Regions from separate parts of the Streptomyces pluripotens genome, predicted to be linked through region 1. Evidence: predicted binding sites of a transcription regulator. Region 1 holds the regulator's gene; the other holds the start of a gene.
What was found. The regulator HspR, encoded in region 1, represses chaperone genes until heat shock. The targets are predictions, from matches to a motif close to TTGAGNNNNNNNNNCTCAA.

Region 1 (7,983 bases):
ACGGTGCCGCGTGACGGAGGAGACCCCGGGCTTCGAGGAGAAGCCCGACGTCCCCTCCGGCGCGACCCCCGAAGACGCCGAGTCGAAGGCCGCTCCCGAGAAGGGGGCGGCCCCGGCCGGGGACGTAAGTGCAGACGCGGGCTTGGTGGCCCAGCTGGACCAGGTGCGCACGGCGCTGAACGAACGCACCCTGGACCTTCAGCGCCTCCAGGCCGAGTACCAGAACTACCGCCGCCGCGTCGAGCGTGACCGGATCGCGGTCAAGGAGATCGCCATCGCGAACCTCCTGACCGAACTCCTGCCCGTGCTCGATGACATCGGCCGCGCGCGGGAACACGGTGAGCTGGTCGGCGGGTTCAAGTCCGTCGCCGAGTCGCTGGAGACCGTCGCGGCGAAGATGGGCCTGCAACAGTTCGGCAAGGAGGGCGAGCCCTTCGACCCGACGATCCACGAGGCCCTGATGCACAGCTACGCGCCGGATGTCACGGAGACCACGTGCGTGGCGATCCTGCAGCCCGGGTATCGCATCGGCGAGCGCACCATCCGCCCCGCGCGGGTGGCCGTCGCCGAACCGCAGCCCGGCACACAGTCGGTCAAGGCCGAGGACGCCGAGGAGAGCACCCCGGCACCCGGCTCCGCCGAGGACAAGGAGAACGGTGGCCCGGACGAGGGCTGACGTGTACACCGAGGGGAACCACGGAAAGGGGGTACGTCGAGGATGAGCACCAAGGACTTCATCGAGAAGGACTACTACAAGGTCCTCGGCGTCCCCAAGGACGCCACCGAGGCCGAGATCAAGAAGGCGTACCGGAAGCTCGCCCGCGAGTTCCACCCGGACGCGAACAAGGGCAACGCCAAGGCCGAGGAGCGCTTCAAGGAGGTCTCCGAGGCGAACGACGTCCTCGGCGACCCCAAGAAGCGCAAGGAGTACGACGAGGCACGCGCCCTGTTCGGCAACGGCGGCTTCCGCCCCGGACCGGGCGCCGGCGGCTCGTTCAACTTCGACCTGGGCGACCTCTTCGGAGGCGGTGCCCAGGGCGGTGCCCAGGGCGGCGGTTTCGGCGGCGGAATCGGGGACGTCTTCGGGGGCCTGTTCAATCGTGGCGGCGGCGCCGGCGCGCGTACCCAGCCCCGGCGCGGCCAGGACATCGAGTCCGAGGTCACGCTGAGCTTCACGGAGGCCATCGAGGGCGCCACGGTGCCCCTCAGGATGTCCTCCCAGGCGCCCTGCAAGGCCTGTTCCGGCACCGGCGACAAGAACGGCACACCGCGCGTGTGTCCGACCTGCGTCGGCACCGGGCAGGTGGCGCGGGGTTCGGGCGGCGGGTTCTCGCTCACCGACCCCTGTCCCGACTGCAAGGGCCGCGGCCTGATCGCCGAGCACCCCTGCACGGAGTGCAAGGGCAGCGGGCGCGCCAAGTCGTCCCGCACCATGCAGGTCCGCATCCCGGCGGGCGTCACCGACGGGCAGCGCATCCGGCTGCGCGGCAAGGGCGCGCCCGGCGAGCGGGGCGGACCGGCGGGCGATCTCTACGTGGTCGTGCACGTCGGCGATCACCCGGTGTTCGGTCGCAAGGGCGACAACCTCACCGTCACCGTGCCGGTGACGTTCGCCGAGGCGACCCTCGGCGGCGAGGTGCGCGTACCGACCCTCGGTGGCCCGGCGGTCACCCTGAAGCTGCCCTCCGGCACCCCGAACGGCCGTACGATGCGGGCGCGGGGCAAGGGTGCGGTCCGCAAGGACGGCAGCCGTGGCGACCTGCTGGTCACTGTCGAGGTGAGTGTCCCCAAGGACCTTTCGGGGAAGGCTCGTGACGCGCTGGAGGCGTATCGCGAGGCGACCGCGGGCGAGGACCCGCGGGCGGAGCTGTTCGAGGCCGCGAAGGGAGATTGAGAGCCCCCATGGATACTTCAGGCCGTCGGCGGAACCCGTATGAGCTGACCGAGGAGACCCCGGTCTACGTCATCTCGGTGGCGGCCCAGCTGTCCGGGCTCCATCCACAGACGCTGCGCCAGTACGACCGGCTGGGCCTGGTCTCCCCCGACCGCACCGCGGGCCGGGGGCGGCGTTACTCGGCCCGCGACATCGAGCTGCTCCGCCAGGTGCAGCAGCTGTCGCAGGACGAGGGCATCAACCTGGCCGGCATCAAGCGGATCATCGAACTGGAGAACCAGGTCGCCGCGCTGCAGGCCCGTGTCGCGGAGTTGCAGTCGGCGGTGGAGGGCGCGGCGGTCGCGATGCAGCAGCGTGAGGCAGCCGTCCATGCCTCCTACCGTCGTGATCTGGTCCCGTACCAGGAAGCGCAGCGGACCAGCGCGTTGGTGGTGTGGCGGCCGAAGCGGCGCCAGCAGTCCGACTGACCGCGGCTGAGTCCCCCCGAGGGCCCGTAGGCGTCCGCCGCCTGCGGGCCCTCGCCGTTCCCCGTACGCCTGCCGGGACGAGGGGGCTGTGGGGCGTGCAGGTGCGGGCGTACTGCGGCTGCTCCTCCGTGCAACGCCTCCGCGGCCCGCACGGGAGGCCACCGGAGAGGCGCTGGCGCGTCCGACGCGTGGTCAGCGAGCCAGGGAAGGCCGGCGGATGGACGGTACGCGGACGAGCGGTCGCCTCGTGCGGCAACAGCCCTGCGGACCGGCACAGCATCGTCCGGGCGATGGCCGGCGGGGCGGGTGCGGAGCCCCTCGGGGCGGCCGTGCCGCCCGTCTTCCCGTACCACCGGGACGGGGCGGGGGATCTGCGGGAGACCGTGGCGCACCGCGGGGCGGATGAGCTGAGGATGGCTGAGTTCATTCGGCTGTTTGAACGAACCTCTTTCTTTGCCGCGTCATGGAGTCCTCTTGAATGAAGCGTCCGTAAAGGGCGTTTGAAGGCGATTCTTCGGGCGGTTTGCGGGGGCAGCGGAACGTGCTGTTGCGGACTCGTTAAGTGAGACGCCTTGACGCCGGGTGTGGCCTCCGCGTTGTCTTTTCAGACACCTAGGCCGTATAGCACCACCCACGTCCGGAACGCACCTGAAGTGAGCCCTCGAATGCGTCGTATCGCCCTATCCGTGGCCGCGTCCACGATGACCCTCTCGCTCGCCGGCTGTGGCGTGCTGAACGCGGCGGGGGACGGCGCGAGCGCGAGCCCGACCAAGGGCAACGACATCACGGTGGGCCTGTTGCTGCCGGAGAAGGCCAACACCCGCTACGACAAGTTCGACTACCCCATCATCAAGAAGAAGGTCGCCGAACTCACCAAGAAGCAGGGCAAGGTCGAGTACGCCAACGCCGCCGCGGACGCCTCCCGGCAGGCCGGGCAGCTGCAGAAGATGATCGACGACAAGGTCGACGTCATCCTGCTCGACGCGGTCGACTCGCACGCCATCGCCAGCGGGGTGAAGAAGGCCAAGGCGGCGGGCATTCCGGTCATCGCCTACGACCGCCTCGCCGAGGGTCCGATCGACGCCTACATCTCCTTCGACAACGAACTCGTCGGCGAAGTGCAGGCCCGCACCCTGCTGGAGGCCCTGGGGCCGAACGTCGACACCTCCGACAAGATCGTCATGATGAACGGCTCCCCCACCGACCCGAACGCCAAGCAGTTCAAGCAGGGTGCGCTCTCCGAGCTGAACGGCAAGGTCACGATCGCGGACAGCTTCGACACCACGGACTGGAAGCCGGAGAACGCCGAGGCCAACATGACCAAGGCGATCGCCAAGATCGGCAAGGACAACATCGCCGGCGTCTACGCCGCCAACGACGGCATGGCGGGCGGCGTCATCAAGGCCCTGAGGGCGGCCGGCGTCACCCATCTGCCCCCGATCACCGGTCAGGACTCCGAACTCGACGCGGTCCAGCGCGTCGTGACCGGTGAGCAGTACATGAGCATCTACAAGTCCTACCCGGACGAGGCCGATGCCGCCGCGCAGATGGCCGTCGCCAGGATCCAGGGCAGGGACATCCAGTTCGATGCGCTCACCCAGGACAAGGTCGACAGCCCCACCACCAAGAACATCCCCTCCAAGCTGGTGCAGCCGAGCGCGCTGACGAAGAGCACCATCAAGGACACCGTCGTCGCGGACGGCATCTACACCATCGATGACATCTGCACCGCCAAGTACAAGGCGGCGTGTGCGGCGATCGGCCTGAAGTAGCCACGACCCACCACGGGCACCGAGCCGTACGACGTGACGTCGTACGGCTCGCGGCCGTGTGGCGTTCACTGACCCCGGCGGCCTTCCCGGAGCGTCGTGCCACCCGCCTTCGCCGGCCCCCTGCGGGGCGGGGGCGTCCGATTGCCGCTCCGGGGGCCGGGCTCTGGTGGGAGGCGGGAGCAACGATGCCCCGGTCATGTCCGCACGGCCTTCACGTTGTTGCAACGCGAGGCGCGGAGCCTGGATGATACCCGGCCATAACGGTGGTTTGCGGCGGGCGCCGCGTGGGGAGCCGTGTTGCGGACCCAGTCGGTGCCGCGCATAGTTGCGCTGCGGAAGTGGCAGCACACCGGGGGTGGGATGGGCAATGGCCGGGCGTGGGGCGGAGCAGCATCCGCACGGTGCCGACCGGCTGTGCGAGGCCGGGGACCGCGTGTATTCCCGTGCCGTGCGCCGGGGACGAGTGCCGCGCACGGACGCCGAGTCGGTGCCCTGCCTGATGGAACTGGCTCTGCTGCACCCGGACCCCGACGACATGGACTGGTTGGTTCCCACCTCCCCGCAGGAGGTCATGACCAGGCTGCTGCGCGGGGTCTACGACGAGGTCAGTGAGAGCCAGCGGCGGGTGGGCTCGGCGGTGGCCGCCTTCGAGCGGTACGCGGACCTCGGCCGGCGGCTGAACACCCTTGCCGGGCCGGCCGAGGGCAGCGCCATCCGGGTGCTGGACGGGCTCTCCCGCATCCAGGCCGCGATGGACGAGGCGACCGAAGCGTGTACGACCGAGGTGCTCACGGTGCAGCCGGGCGGCATCAGACGGGAGGCCGAACTGACCGAGGGACTGCACCGGGCGCTGGCCCTGCGCGGCCGGGGCGTGCGGATGCGCGACCTGTACACGCATGTGGCCCGGCACGGGCAGGGGTTGCTCAACTACCTGGAGTTGATGGGAGACGCGGTCGAGGCACGTACCCTCGACGAGGTCATCGACCGCCTCATCCTGTTCGACCGCACGGTTGCCTTCATCCCCGCGAACACGGACCGCACGATCGCCCTGGAACTGCGCCATCCGGCCCTGGTCGAGTACTTGGTGACCGTCTTCGAGCGCCTGTGGCGGCTGGCGATCCCGCTGACCGCGCCGCTGCCCGACACCGGGATCGAGGGCATCTCGCACCGCGAGCAGTCCATCGCCGCGCTGCTTGCCGAGGGCCATCAGGACGCGGTGATCGCCGAGCGGCTCGGTATCAGTGTCCGTACCTGTCGTGCCCACATCGCCCGGTTGTCGGAGACGCTCGGCGCTGCCAGCCGTACTCAACTGGGCGTCCGCATCGCCCAGGTGGGTCTGGACGGCCAGCGGTCCGGTCTGCCGGCCGCCGCCCTCACCGCTTCCGACCCGGGATCTCCGGGCGCGCGATGAGGCAGCCGGTGGTGCCGTGTGCCGGGTGCGGTTCGGATGTCACGGGGGTGCCCCGCTCAGCCCCGGGTCACTGCGAGCCCCCTCGATCCGGCAGGGGGGTGTCCTTGTCGAGGATGCCTGACTGCGCGATGAGGTAGCCGAGCTGGGCACGGCTGCCGCTGCCCAGGGCCTGGGCGAGTTTGGCGATGTGGGCGCGGCAGGTGCGGACGTTCATGCCCAGGCGGCGGGCGATGGCCTCGTCGACGTGGCCTTCGACGAGGAGCTTGGCGATGGAGTGCTGGATCTCGGTGATGCCGTCGGGGGCGGTCTCGTAGGGGGTGCCGGCGCTCAGTGGTACGGCACGCCCCCACATGAACTCGAAGACCTTGATCAGATATCCGACGAGGCCCGGGTGACGCAGCTCCAGGGCGACTTGCCGGTCGTCCCGTATGGGGATGAAGGCGACCGTCTCATCGCAGATGATGAGCCGTTCGACCAGTTCGTCGATGGTGCGGTACTCGGCTTTGCCATTGACGAACTGGTCGACGTAGGCCAGCCGTTCGGGGATGAACCGGGCAGTGTGCTGGTACAACGTGCGGATGCGGACGCCACGTTCGATCAGGGTCTTGTCGCGCTCCAGACCCTCGATGATTCTCCGTTGGGGGTGACGGACGCTCGGCTGTACCGTCAGTACCTCGCTGCGGCACTGGTCGGTTGCCAGGTCGAGGGCGGCGTTGATGCGGTCGAGGCCCTCCAGCACGGTGATCGAGTGGGTGGGAGCACCGTCCTGTGCGGTGAGGTTCATGAAGGGTTCGAAGACGTCGGCGATCTCCAGGGAGGTGCGCCTGCGCTCGGTGATCTCGCGCTCGATCGGGCTGAGCCGCCGTGCCAGGGCTACCGATGGGGGGACAGGGCGGAGCCAGTTCGGGTCGTCGGGGTCGGCGTGCAGCAGGGCGAACTCCATGAGGCAGGGAGCGGCCTCCACGTCCGCACGGGCGACGCGGCCGGTGCGGAGTGCGTTGGCGTAGAGAAGCCTTCCTTCCTCACATAGTTCAGTAATCGCGTGGGGATGTGTCACGTATGTCGGATTCTTCGTCAAATCTCCACCCCCCAGGGTCCTGAACATGCAGGAACATGATGCACTGATTGTGTGGCCATGACGTGCCCGAATGAGCCATCGTCGTAGTCGACGGGGGAAGAGGGGACCTTCAAGTGAGGACGAAGCCGACTATGCGTAAGAGAATGCTTCGCTCGGTGCTTGTCGCCGCCTTCTCAGCCGTTGTGGCCTTCGGAACGCTGAATGGCCTCTCCACTGCGAAGAGCGACGTACGGGCGGACACCCAGTGGTCATTCGTGAAGCCTGGTGGGGCTGTCGATGACTATGCTGCGGCAGCCCCGAGTGACACTCAGTGGTCTTGATATGACGACTCCACCCGATGACCGCTCCTTCCGTCGCGAGATGGCCACCGCCTATCGCTCGGGCTGGCACTTCATCGACCTGGTCACCGCCATCCCCCACAGCGGCGACTCGCTGATGGTGACCGTCTTCGGTGAGCCGGTCGTCGTCACCCGGGACGAGGACGGGGACGTGCGGGCCTTTCGGTGCCTGCGCAAGCCCCGGGGTGCGCCCCAGCCGGTGCGCTGTGCCATCCGATACGGGATGATCTTTGTGAACCTGGACCAGCGAGACCACCGGATGGCAGAACCGGATGTCTCGGATGTGCGGACTATTTCGGCCACCCCCCGCAGTGCCTGACGCGATTCCCCCGTCGTAAAAGATCGCTCAGGTGCTTCCCCCCGCAGCGGCGTCACCGTGACCTGAACACGGTGACGCCGCTGCAGTTTGTGCTGCTATGTCGAGGTATGGGGGTGCTTCCATGGTGGCTGAAATCAATCGGTTCGACTCGCCCGGACACTCGCTCCGCTTCCCTCTCGGTCACCATGTGTGACGGATCAGTAGTACACGCTCGCTCGTGCCGGTGGCATATCTGAAGTGCCGCTTGCCGCCACCTGCCCCGGCGCCTTTCGGTTCTGGCTGCGTTCGCACGTGCGTACGCATGCGTGGTGTCCCCTGGTGTCAGTCGCCAGCCATCGGAAATTCGACACCGGGAAAGCGTGCGTCCGCCGTCTTGAGTGGAATAGACTCAACTTTGTGCAGGTTACCTAAGTCAGGGCCGCGTGAGCTGTCGGGGCTTTCGGTACGGGAAGCGGCCGTGGAGTCGATGAGGAGGAGAGCACGAACGTGGACGCCGAGCTGACCAACAGGAGCCGGGACGCGATCAATACGGCGAGCAATCGCGCCGTCACCGAGGGGAACCCGGATCTCACCCCAGCCCACCTGCTCCTTGCACTGCTCGCGGGGCAGGACAACGAGAACATCACCGATCTGCTCGCGGCGGTCGGCGCCGATCAGGCAGCCGTGCGCTCCGGCGCGGAGAAGATCCTGGCCGCGCTGCCCAG
Region 2 (7,983 bases), 1.7 Mb from region 1:
TGTGCCGACTCCTTCATCACGTCACCCAGCTGGCCGGTGAGGGTCAGGCCCGCTGCGCCGGTCTCCGGGTCGGCGAGGGACGCCTCCACGTAGAGCACGTCGCCACCGGCCCCGGTGACCGCGAGTCCGGTCGCCACGCCGGGCACGGCCGTCCGCCGCTCCGCCGGATCCTGGGCGGACTCGGGCACGTGGTGCGGGCGCCCGAGCAGGGCCCGCAGGTCACCGTCCGTCACGGTGAACGGCAGTTGCCGCTCGCCCAGTTCATGCTGAGCGGCTACCTTGCGCAGCAGCCGTGCGATGGACCGCTCCAAGGTGCGCACGCCGGCCTCGCGCGTGTACTCGCCCGCCAGCTTGCGCAGCGCGCTCTCGTCGATGGCGACCTCGTCCCCGGCCAGGCCGGCCCGCTCCAGCTGACGCGGGAGCAGGTGGTCCCGGGCGATGACCACCTTCTCGTCCTCGGTGTAGCCGTCCAGGCGGACGATCTCCATCCGGTCGGCGAGGGCCTCCGGGATGGCCTCCAGCACATTGGCCGTGGCCAGGAAGACCACGTCGGACAGGTCGAGTTCAACCTCCAAGTAGTGGTCCCGGAACGTGTGGTTCTGCGCCGGGTCCAGGACCTCCAGCAGGGCCGCGGCCGGGTCGCCCCGGAAGTCGGAGCCGACCTTGTCGATCTCGTCGAGGAGCACGACCGGATTCATGGACCCGGCCTCCTTGATGGCGCGCACGATCCGGCCGGGCAGCGCCCCGACGTAGGTGCGTCGGTGACCGCGGATCTCGGCCTCGTCCCGGACGCCGCCCAGGGCGACCCGGACGAACCTGCGCCCCATGGCGTGGGCGACGGACTCACCGAGCGAGGTCTTGCCGACACCGGGCGGCCCCACCAGGGCCAGCACGGCACCGCCCGCCCGCCGTCCACCGCCCTCGGCCGAGGTGCTTCGCGCCGCCCCCTGGTCGAACCGTCCGTCGATCACGCCCAGACCGCGCCCGCTGCGGCGCTTGCGCACCGCGAGGTACTCGGTGATGCGTTCCTTGACGTCCTCCAAGCCCGCGTGCTCGGCGTCGAGCACGGCCCTGGCCCCCCGGATGTCGTACGCGGAGACACTGTCATCGGTCCGCTCGTTCCACGGCATCTCCAGGACGGTGTCCAGCCAGGTGCGGATCCACGAGCCCTCGGGCGACTGCTCGGAAGCGCGCTCCAGCTTGTCGACCTCCTTCAGCGCGGCCTCACGGACCTTCTCCGGCAGGTCGGCGGCCTCCACGCGGGCGCGGTAGTCGTCGGGTTCCTCGGCGGAATCCTTGCCGTTCTCGCCGTTCAGCTCGCGCAGTTCCTTGCGGACCGCCTCCAGCTGACGACGCAGCAGGAATTCCCGCTGCTGCTTGTCGACGCCTTCCTGAACGTCCTTGGCGATGGTCTCGGCCACGTCCTGCTCAGCGAGGTGGTCACGGAGCTGCTGCGTGGCGAGCTTGAGGCGCTCCACCGGATCGGCGGTCTCCAGCAGTGCGACCTTCTGCTCAGTGGTGAGGAAGGGCGAGTAGCCGGAGTTGTCGGCGAGCGCGGAGACGCCGTCGATGGCCTGGACGCGGTCCACGACCTGCCAAGCCCCGCGCTTCTTGAGCCAGGTGGTGGCGAGCGCCTTGTACTCCTTCACGAGTTCCGCTACCTGCCCCGGCAGCGGATCGGGGATGCTCTCGTCGACGCGTGCGCCCTCGACCCACAGTGCCGCACCGGGGCCGGTGGTGCCCGCGCCGATGCGCACCCGGCTCCGGCCGCGGATCAGCGTCCCCGGGTCGCCGTCAGCCAGCCTGCCCACCTGCTCGACCGTGCCCAGCACACCGGTCTTGGCGTACCTCCCGTCGACGCGTGGCACCAGCAGCACCTTGGGCTTCCCCGGCTCGGACTGGGCGGCGGCCTGCGCGGCCTCCACCGCGGCCCGCACCTCGGCGTCGCTCAGGTACAGCGGAACCACCATCCCCGGCAGCACGACCTCGTCGTCGAGCGGCAGTACGGGCAGAACGAGCGTGAACGCCGTGGACTCAGCAGCCATGATCTCCCCTTTGGCAGTCAACTTGAGCTGTACAGACTCAATGCGTGGGAAACCGCGAATGTTCCCGGGTCCTTGTTCGCTGTGGGCGATCACCGCACAGCACGGGATCTGGGCAGGTGAGGCGGCATGGCCAGGCCCGATCCGCACCGCCCGCGGCACCGTGCGGCGGTCGGCGGCGCCGCGGCACCCCACCCCGGCACACCGCTGCCCCGCGCATGAGCGCCCGGGCGGGGAACCGGTTCCCGATCAGCTCCGGGGCACGCACCCCGCCGCACTCGGCGACCGCGGACCCGGGCAGCTGAACGACACGGAGGCAGGCTCCGGCGGCGCACCCGTCGGCGAGCCCCGCCCCGCCAGCACCCCGACGCCCACGGCAGCGCCGGAAGGCCGTCAGGCAGCCGGGGGGCCGTGGATCATCGGGACGCCGCGGACAGCGCCGCGTCGGGCCGCTGCGAGCGCCGGACCAACGGCCAGCTGACGACACCGATCGCGAAGGCGATGAGGTGGCCCCAGTTGGTCATCGGGTCCTGGAAGGCGAGCAGGTCGTCGAGGAGCACACCGCCGGTCAGGACGAGCAGCGGCCAGCGCATCCAGGGGGCGAGCAGCCCGGCCAACGCACCGGTGCTGGCGGCGACACCGAAGCTGATGCCGTAGTCCAGGCGGTGCAGCGAGGTCTCCGGCAGGTGCCCGGACAGTACCGCGAGGCCCACCGGAACCTCGGTGGCGAGGGTGGCCAGGACGTGCCCAGCCAGGAACACGCAGGCGGTCCGCACGCCGCCCGTCCTCCGTTCCAGGGCAGTGAGCACCACGACGAACGCGACCGTGTAGGGCGAGACGACCCCGCCCGCGGTCCACAACGCGCTCGCCAGCAGCACCAGTACGGGCGTGCGCACCAGGTGGGCCACATCCGTGCTGGAACCCTGTTGGAGGGCGTGGACGAGACCGGGATCGGCCAGGGCCGCGACCAGGGAGGTGACCCCCAGGACAGCCACGTAGCAGAAGGTGAACGGGGTGCCCGCCGGGGTGGGCAGCAGGCGCCACGGCCGCCAGCACCACGGCCGCAGTGCCCGCACGGCCGGCTCCGGCCCGGACGACGCTGCCCGGCCGGCAGCCGCGGCACCGCGCTGGCGCGGCACGCCGTCGAGCAGATCGGTCACCGCGGCGACCGGGACGGTGACGGCGCCGTCGTCGGGAAGGGGCTTGCCCGGCGAGGGCGGAGACAGGGCCTTCGCAGAGCCCGTCACGGTCCGTTCCACAGCAAGGCGCTCCTTCCGTCCCCCCTACCCTTGGCGTCCACCGGTCCGCTGTCTGTGACTGGCGCCACGCGGACGTGGATTCACGGAAACCTCTCAGACTCTGGATGCGTCCACGTCCCCGTGTCCCACGAACGGGTGTTTCCCGCTCACCCCGGGTACCGTCACGTCCAGGGACGTCATCCACAATTCCGGTGAACATCCAACGGTGTTCAAGCAGGATGGGCACATGACTGCCGTAGACGACTGCCCCGTGGTCCTGGACCGCCGTGACGGCCCGTACGGCGAGGTCGTACTGCGCAGACACGGCGCGCTGCTGCAGATCATCGCCAACGGCTGCTTCCTGATGGACACCTCCGACGGACGTTCGGAGCGGCTGCTGGTCGACGCCGCCCGTGAGGCGCTGGACGAACGGCCGGAGCCCACCGTACTGATCGGGGGGCTGGGGGTCGGGTTCTCGCTCGCACACGCCGCAGCGAATCCCCGGTGGGGGCGGATCACCGTCGTGGAGCGGGAACCCGCCGTCATCGACTGGCACCGGGACGGACCGCTGGCGCAGGTGTCGGCGGGCGCGCTCGCCGATGCGCGCACCCGGGTCGTGGAGACCGACCTCGTGTCGTTCGTTCATGACACACCGGACACGTTCGACGCACTGTGTCTCGACATTGACAACGGCCCCGGCTGGACCGTGACCGAGGGCAATGGAAGTCTCTACTCTCCGGCCGGACTCGCCGCCTGCGCAAGGGTGTTGAGACCTGGCGGAGTACTCGCGGTGTGGTCGGCGAAGCCTTCTGCAGATTTTGAAGAAACCTTGCGGAATGCCAGATTCCGGCAGGTGTGCACCCGAGAGGTGCCGGTTAGTCGGGGCGTTCCGGACGCTGTGCACCTCGCCGTCCGGCCTGGATAGCGGCAGTGCGGCGAGTCCCCGTAATGTGCTGCCCTGGCGCGGATCAATCAACGGATCACCGGGCGCCACGCAGACATGGGATCACCCCACGGATTCCGTAAAGCAACAAGCAGGGGCGGGCGATGGAGCAGACACACACCTCCCAGAGCAGCGCGGCGGCGACCACCGCAGGCGCACAGCGCCGGGTGCTGGTCGTCGAGGACGACCCCACGATCGCCGACGCCGTCGCGGCCCGGCTCCACGCCGAGGGATTCCTCGTGCAGACCGCGGCCGACGGTCCGGCCGCCGTCGACGCGGCCGAGGCCTGGCAGCCCGACCTGCTGATCCTCGACGTCATGCTGCCCGGCTTCGACGGGCTCGAAGTCTGCCGGCGGGTGCAGGCGCACCGGCCGGTACCGGTGCTGATGCTCACCGCCCGGGACGACGAGACCGACATGCTGGTCGGGCTCGGGGTCGGCGCCGACGACTACATGACCAAGCCGTTCTCGATGCGGGAGCTGGCGGCACGCGTGCATGTGCTGCTGCGGCGGGTGGAGCGAGCCACGCTCGCCGCCACGACCCCGCGCAGTGGGATCCTGCGGCTCGGAGAGCTGGAGATCGACCACGCCCAGCGCCGGGTGCGGGTGAAGTCGGAGGACATCCATCTGACACCCACCGAGTTCGATCTCCTGGTGTGCCTGGCGAACACCCCGAGGGCAGTGCTCTCCCGGGAGCAGCTGCTGGCCGAGGTGTGGGACTGGGCGGATGCCTCCGGCACCCGCACGGTCGACAGCCACATCAAGGCACTACGACGGAAGATCGGCGCCGAACGGATCCGTACCGTGCACGGTGTGGGGTACTCGCTGGAGACACCGGCACCATGAGCGGCGACGGGCGCCAGGCCGCGCCGAGGAGCTCCGGGAAGTCCGGGCAGGAACCCTGGGGCGGCGTGCGCCCGTTCTCGATCAAGACCAAACTGGGCGCGCTGGTCGTCATCTCGGTGCTGATCACCACCGGTCTGTCGATGATCGCGGTGCACACCAAGACGGAGCTGCGTTTCATCACGGTCTTCTCGATGATCGCCACCCTGCTGATCACCCAGTTCGTGGCGCACTCGCTCACCATGCCGCTGGACGAGATGAACACGGTCGCCCGGTCGATCTCCCAGGGCGACTACACCCGCCGGGTGAAGGAGAACCGCCGGGACGAACTCGGCGACCTGGCCGGGACGATCAACGTCATGGCCGACGAGCTGGAGACTCAGGACCGACAGCGCAAGGAATTGGTGGCGAACGTCTCCCATGAACTGCGCACCCCCATCGCCGGGCTGCGCGCAGTACTGGAGAACATCGTCGACGGCGTCACGGAGGCCGACCCGGAGACCATGCGCACGGCCCTCAGGCAGACGGAACGGCTCGGCCGGCTGGTGGAGACGCTGCTGGACCTGTCCCGCCTCGACAACGGCGTCGTACCGCTGAGGCGGCGGCGCTTCGAGGTGTGGCCGTATCTGTCGGGCGTGCTGAAGGAGGCCAACATGGTCGCCTCGGCCCGAACGGACATCGCCTCCGGTTCCGGACGTCACACGCGCACCGATGTCCATCTGCATCTGGACGTCTCCCCGCCGGAGCTCACCGCGCACGCCGACCCCGAGCGGGTCCATCAGGTGGTGTCCAACCTGATCGACAACGCGGTCAAGCACAGCCCTCCGCACGGCCGTGTGACGGTGAAGGCGCGGCGCGGGCCGCAGCCGGAGTCGCTGGAACTGGAGGTCCTGGACGAGGGTCCCGGGATCCCCCGGTCGGAGTGGCGCCGGGTGTTCGAGCGGTTCAATCGGGGCATGGTGCCCCGGCCGCACGGTCCGGGCAGCGACGGCGGTACGGGACTCGGACTCGCGATCGCCCGGTGGGCGGTGGATCTGCATGGCGGCCGGATCGGTGTGGCCGAATCCGAGCGTGGCTGCCGGATCATCGTCACCCTTCCGGGAGTGTCCTCCGCCCCAAGTTGACGTAAAGTTCCCATCGGAAGCACAAGATCCACCGCCGTCCCAGCCGTTTTCGCGCAGCTGGACACGTGTGACTGAAGACAGACCCGCCCCGCGTGTCGAACGCGGGGCCGACGGGTCGGCGTCTGTGCACCCTCTCATCTGCGGAACCACGGTTGTTTCCCGCCATATCAAGCCCTGAAACAAGATTTCTCGTGTGACTTACGCGACGATGAACGGGCCCGACCTGACCTTCACGGTCTTGGAGGCGTAGCCTTTATTCCCGCTGTCCATCACCTTGTGAAGCGGAAGAGGGCGGTTGCCGCCGTGTCGCCACAGTCCCCCAGTAACCCGAGCATCTCCACCGACGACCACGCCGGGAAGAACCCCGCGGCCGCGTTCGGTCCGAACGAGTGGCTCGTCGACGAGATCTATCAGCAGTACCTCCAGGACCCGAATTCGGTCGACCGCGCCTGGTGGGACTTCTTCGCCGACTACAAGCCGGGGGCTCCTGCCACCCCGACTCCGGCGGGTACTGCGGCCGCGGGGGCCGCAGGAACCCCCGTCACGGCGTCTCAGGCGCAGCCCGCACCGGCCCCCGCGGCCCCGGCCGCACCCAAGCCTGCCGTGGCGGCTCCCTCCCCCGCCCCGGCGGCGAAGGCCACCCCCGCCCCGGTCAAGCCGGCGCAGCCCGCACCGGCGCCCGCTCAGCCGAAGCCCAAGGCCGCCCCCGCCGTCCAGGGCCCGGAAGGCCCCGAGCTGGTCACGCTGCGCGGCCCGGCCGCCGCCGTGGTGAAGAACATGGACGCCTCACTGGAGATGCCGACCGCCACCTCGGTGCGCGCGGTCCCGGTGAAGCTGCTGTTCGACAACCGGATCGTCATCAACAACCACCTCAAGCGCGCCCGCGGCGGGAAGATCTCCTTCACGCACATCATCGGGTATGCGATGGTGCAGGCCATCAAGGCCATGCCGTCGATGAACTGGTCCTACGGCGTCAAGGACGGCAAGCCGACCCTGATCAAGCCGCCGCACGTCAACCTCGGCCTGGCCATCGACCTGGTCAAGCCGAACGGTGACCGCCAGCTCGTCGTGGCCGCCATCAAGAAGGCCGAGACCCTGAACTTCTTCGAGTTCTGGCAGGCCTACGAGGACATCGTCCGGCGCGCCCGCGACGGCAAGCTGACGATGGACGACTTCACCGGTGTCACGGTCTCCCTGACCAACCCCGGTGGCCTGGGCACCGTCCACTCGGTCCCGCGTCTGATGCCCAGCCAGTCCGTGATCATGGGCGTCGGCTCCATGGACTACCCGGCCGAGTTCCAGGGCACCAGCCAGGACACCCTCAACAAGCTCGGTGTCTCCAAGGTCATGACGCTGACGTCGACCTACGACCACCGGGTCATCCAGGGTGCCGCCTCCGGCGAGTTCCTGCGCCAGGTCGCGAACCTGCTGCTGGGCGAGAACGGCTTCTACGACGACGTCTTCAAGGCGCTGCGCATCCCCTACGAGCCGGTCCGTTGGCTCAAGGACATCGACGCCTCGCACGACGACGACGTCACCAAGGCCGCCCGCGTCTTCGAGTTGATCCACTCCTACCGGGTCCGCGGCCACGTCATGGCCGACACTGACCCGTTGGAGTACAGCCAGCGCAAGCACCCCGACCTGGACATCGTCGAGCACGGCCTCACCCTGTGGGACCTGGAGCGCGAGTTCGCGGTCGGCGGCTTCTCCGGCAAGTCGATGATGAAGCTGCGCGACATCCTCGGCGTGCTGCGCGACTCGTACTGCCGCACCACCGGCATCGAGTTCATGCAC

Region 2: the regulator HspR is predicted to act here: its motif matches at 2,068-2,086, upstream of lon (endopeptidase La).

Annotation. Positions count from the first base shown of each region.
Region 1 is NZ_CP021080.1:3,285,766-3,293,748, reverse strand. Features, by position in the region: gene dnaK (molecular chaperone DnaK) at 1-14, shown strand, start outside; gene grpE (nucleotide exchange factor GrpE) at 11-676, shown strand; gene dnaJ (molecular chaperone DnaJ) at 719-1,894, shown strand; gene LK06_RS14745 (heat shock protein transcriptional repressor HspR) at 1,903-2,361, shown strand; gene LK06_RS14735 (sugar ABC transporter substrate-binding protein) at 3,027-4,133, shown strand; gene LK06_RS14730 (helix-turn-helix transcriptional regulator) at 4,501-5,544, shown strand; gene LK06_RS14725 (helix-turn-helix domain-containing protein) at 5,612-6,649, opposite strand; gene LK06_RS14715 (Rieske (2Fe-2S) protein) at 6,944-7,279, shown strand; gene clpB (ATP-dependent chaperone ClpB) at 7,766-7,983, shown strand, end outside.
Region 2 is NZ_CP021080.1:5,015,680-5,023,662, reverse strand. Features, by position in the region: gene lon (endopeptidase La) at 1-2,045, opposite strand, end outside; gene LK06_RS22675 (rhomboid-like protein) at 2,459-3,301, opposite strand; gene LK06_RS22670 (spermine/spermidine synthase domain-containing protein) at 3,528-4,205, shown strand; gene LK06_RS22665 (response regulator transcription factor) at 4,328-5,068, shown strand; gene LK06_RS22660 (HAMP domain-containing sensor histidine kinase) at 5,065-6,189, shown strand; gene LK06_RS22655 (multifunctional oxoglutarate decarboxylase/oxoglutarate dehydrogenase thiamine pyrophosphate-binding subunit/dihydrolipoyllysine-residue succinyltransferase subunit) at 6,493-7,983, shown strand, end outside.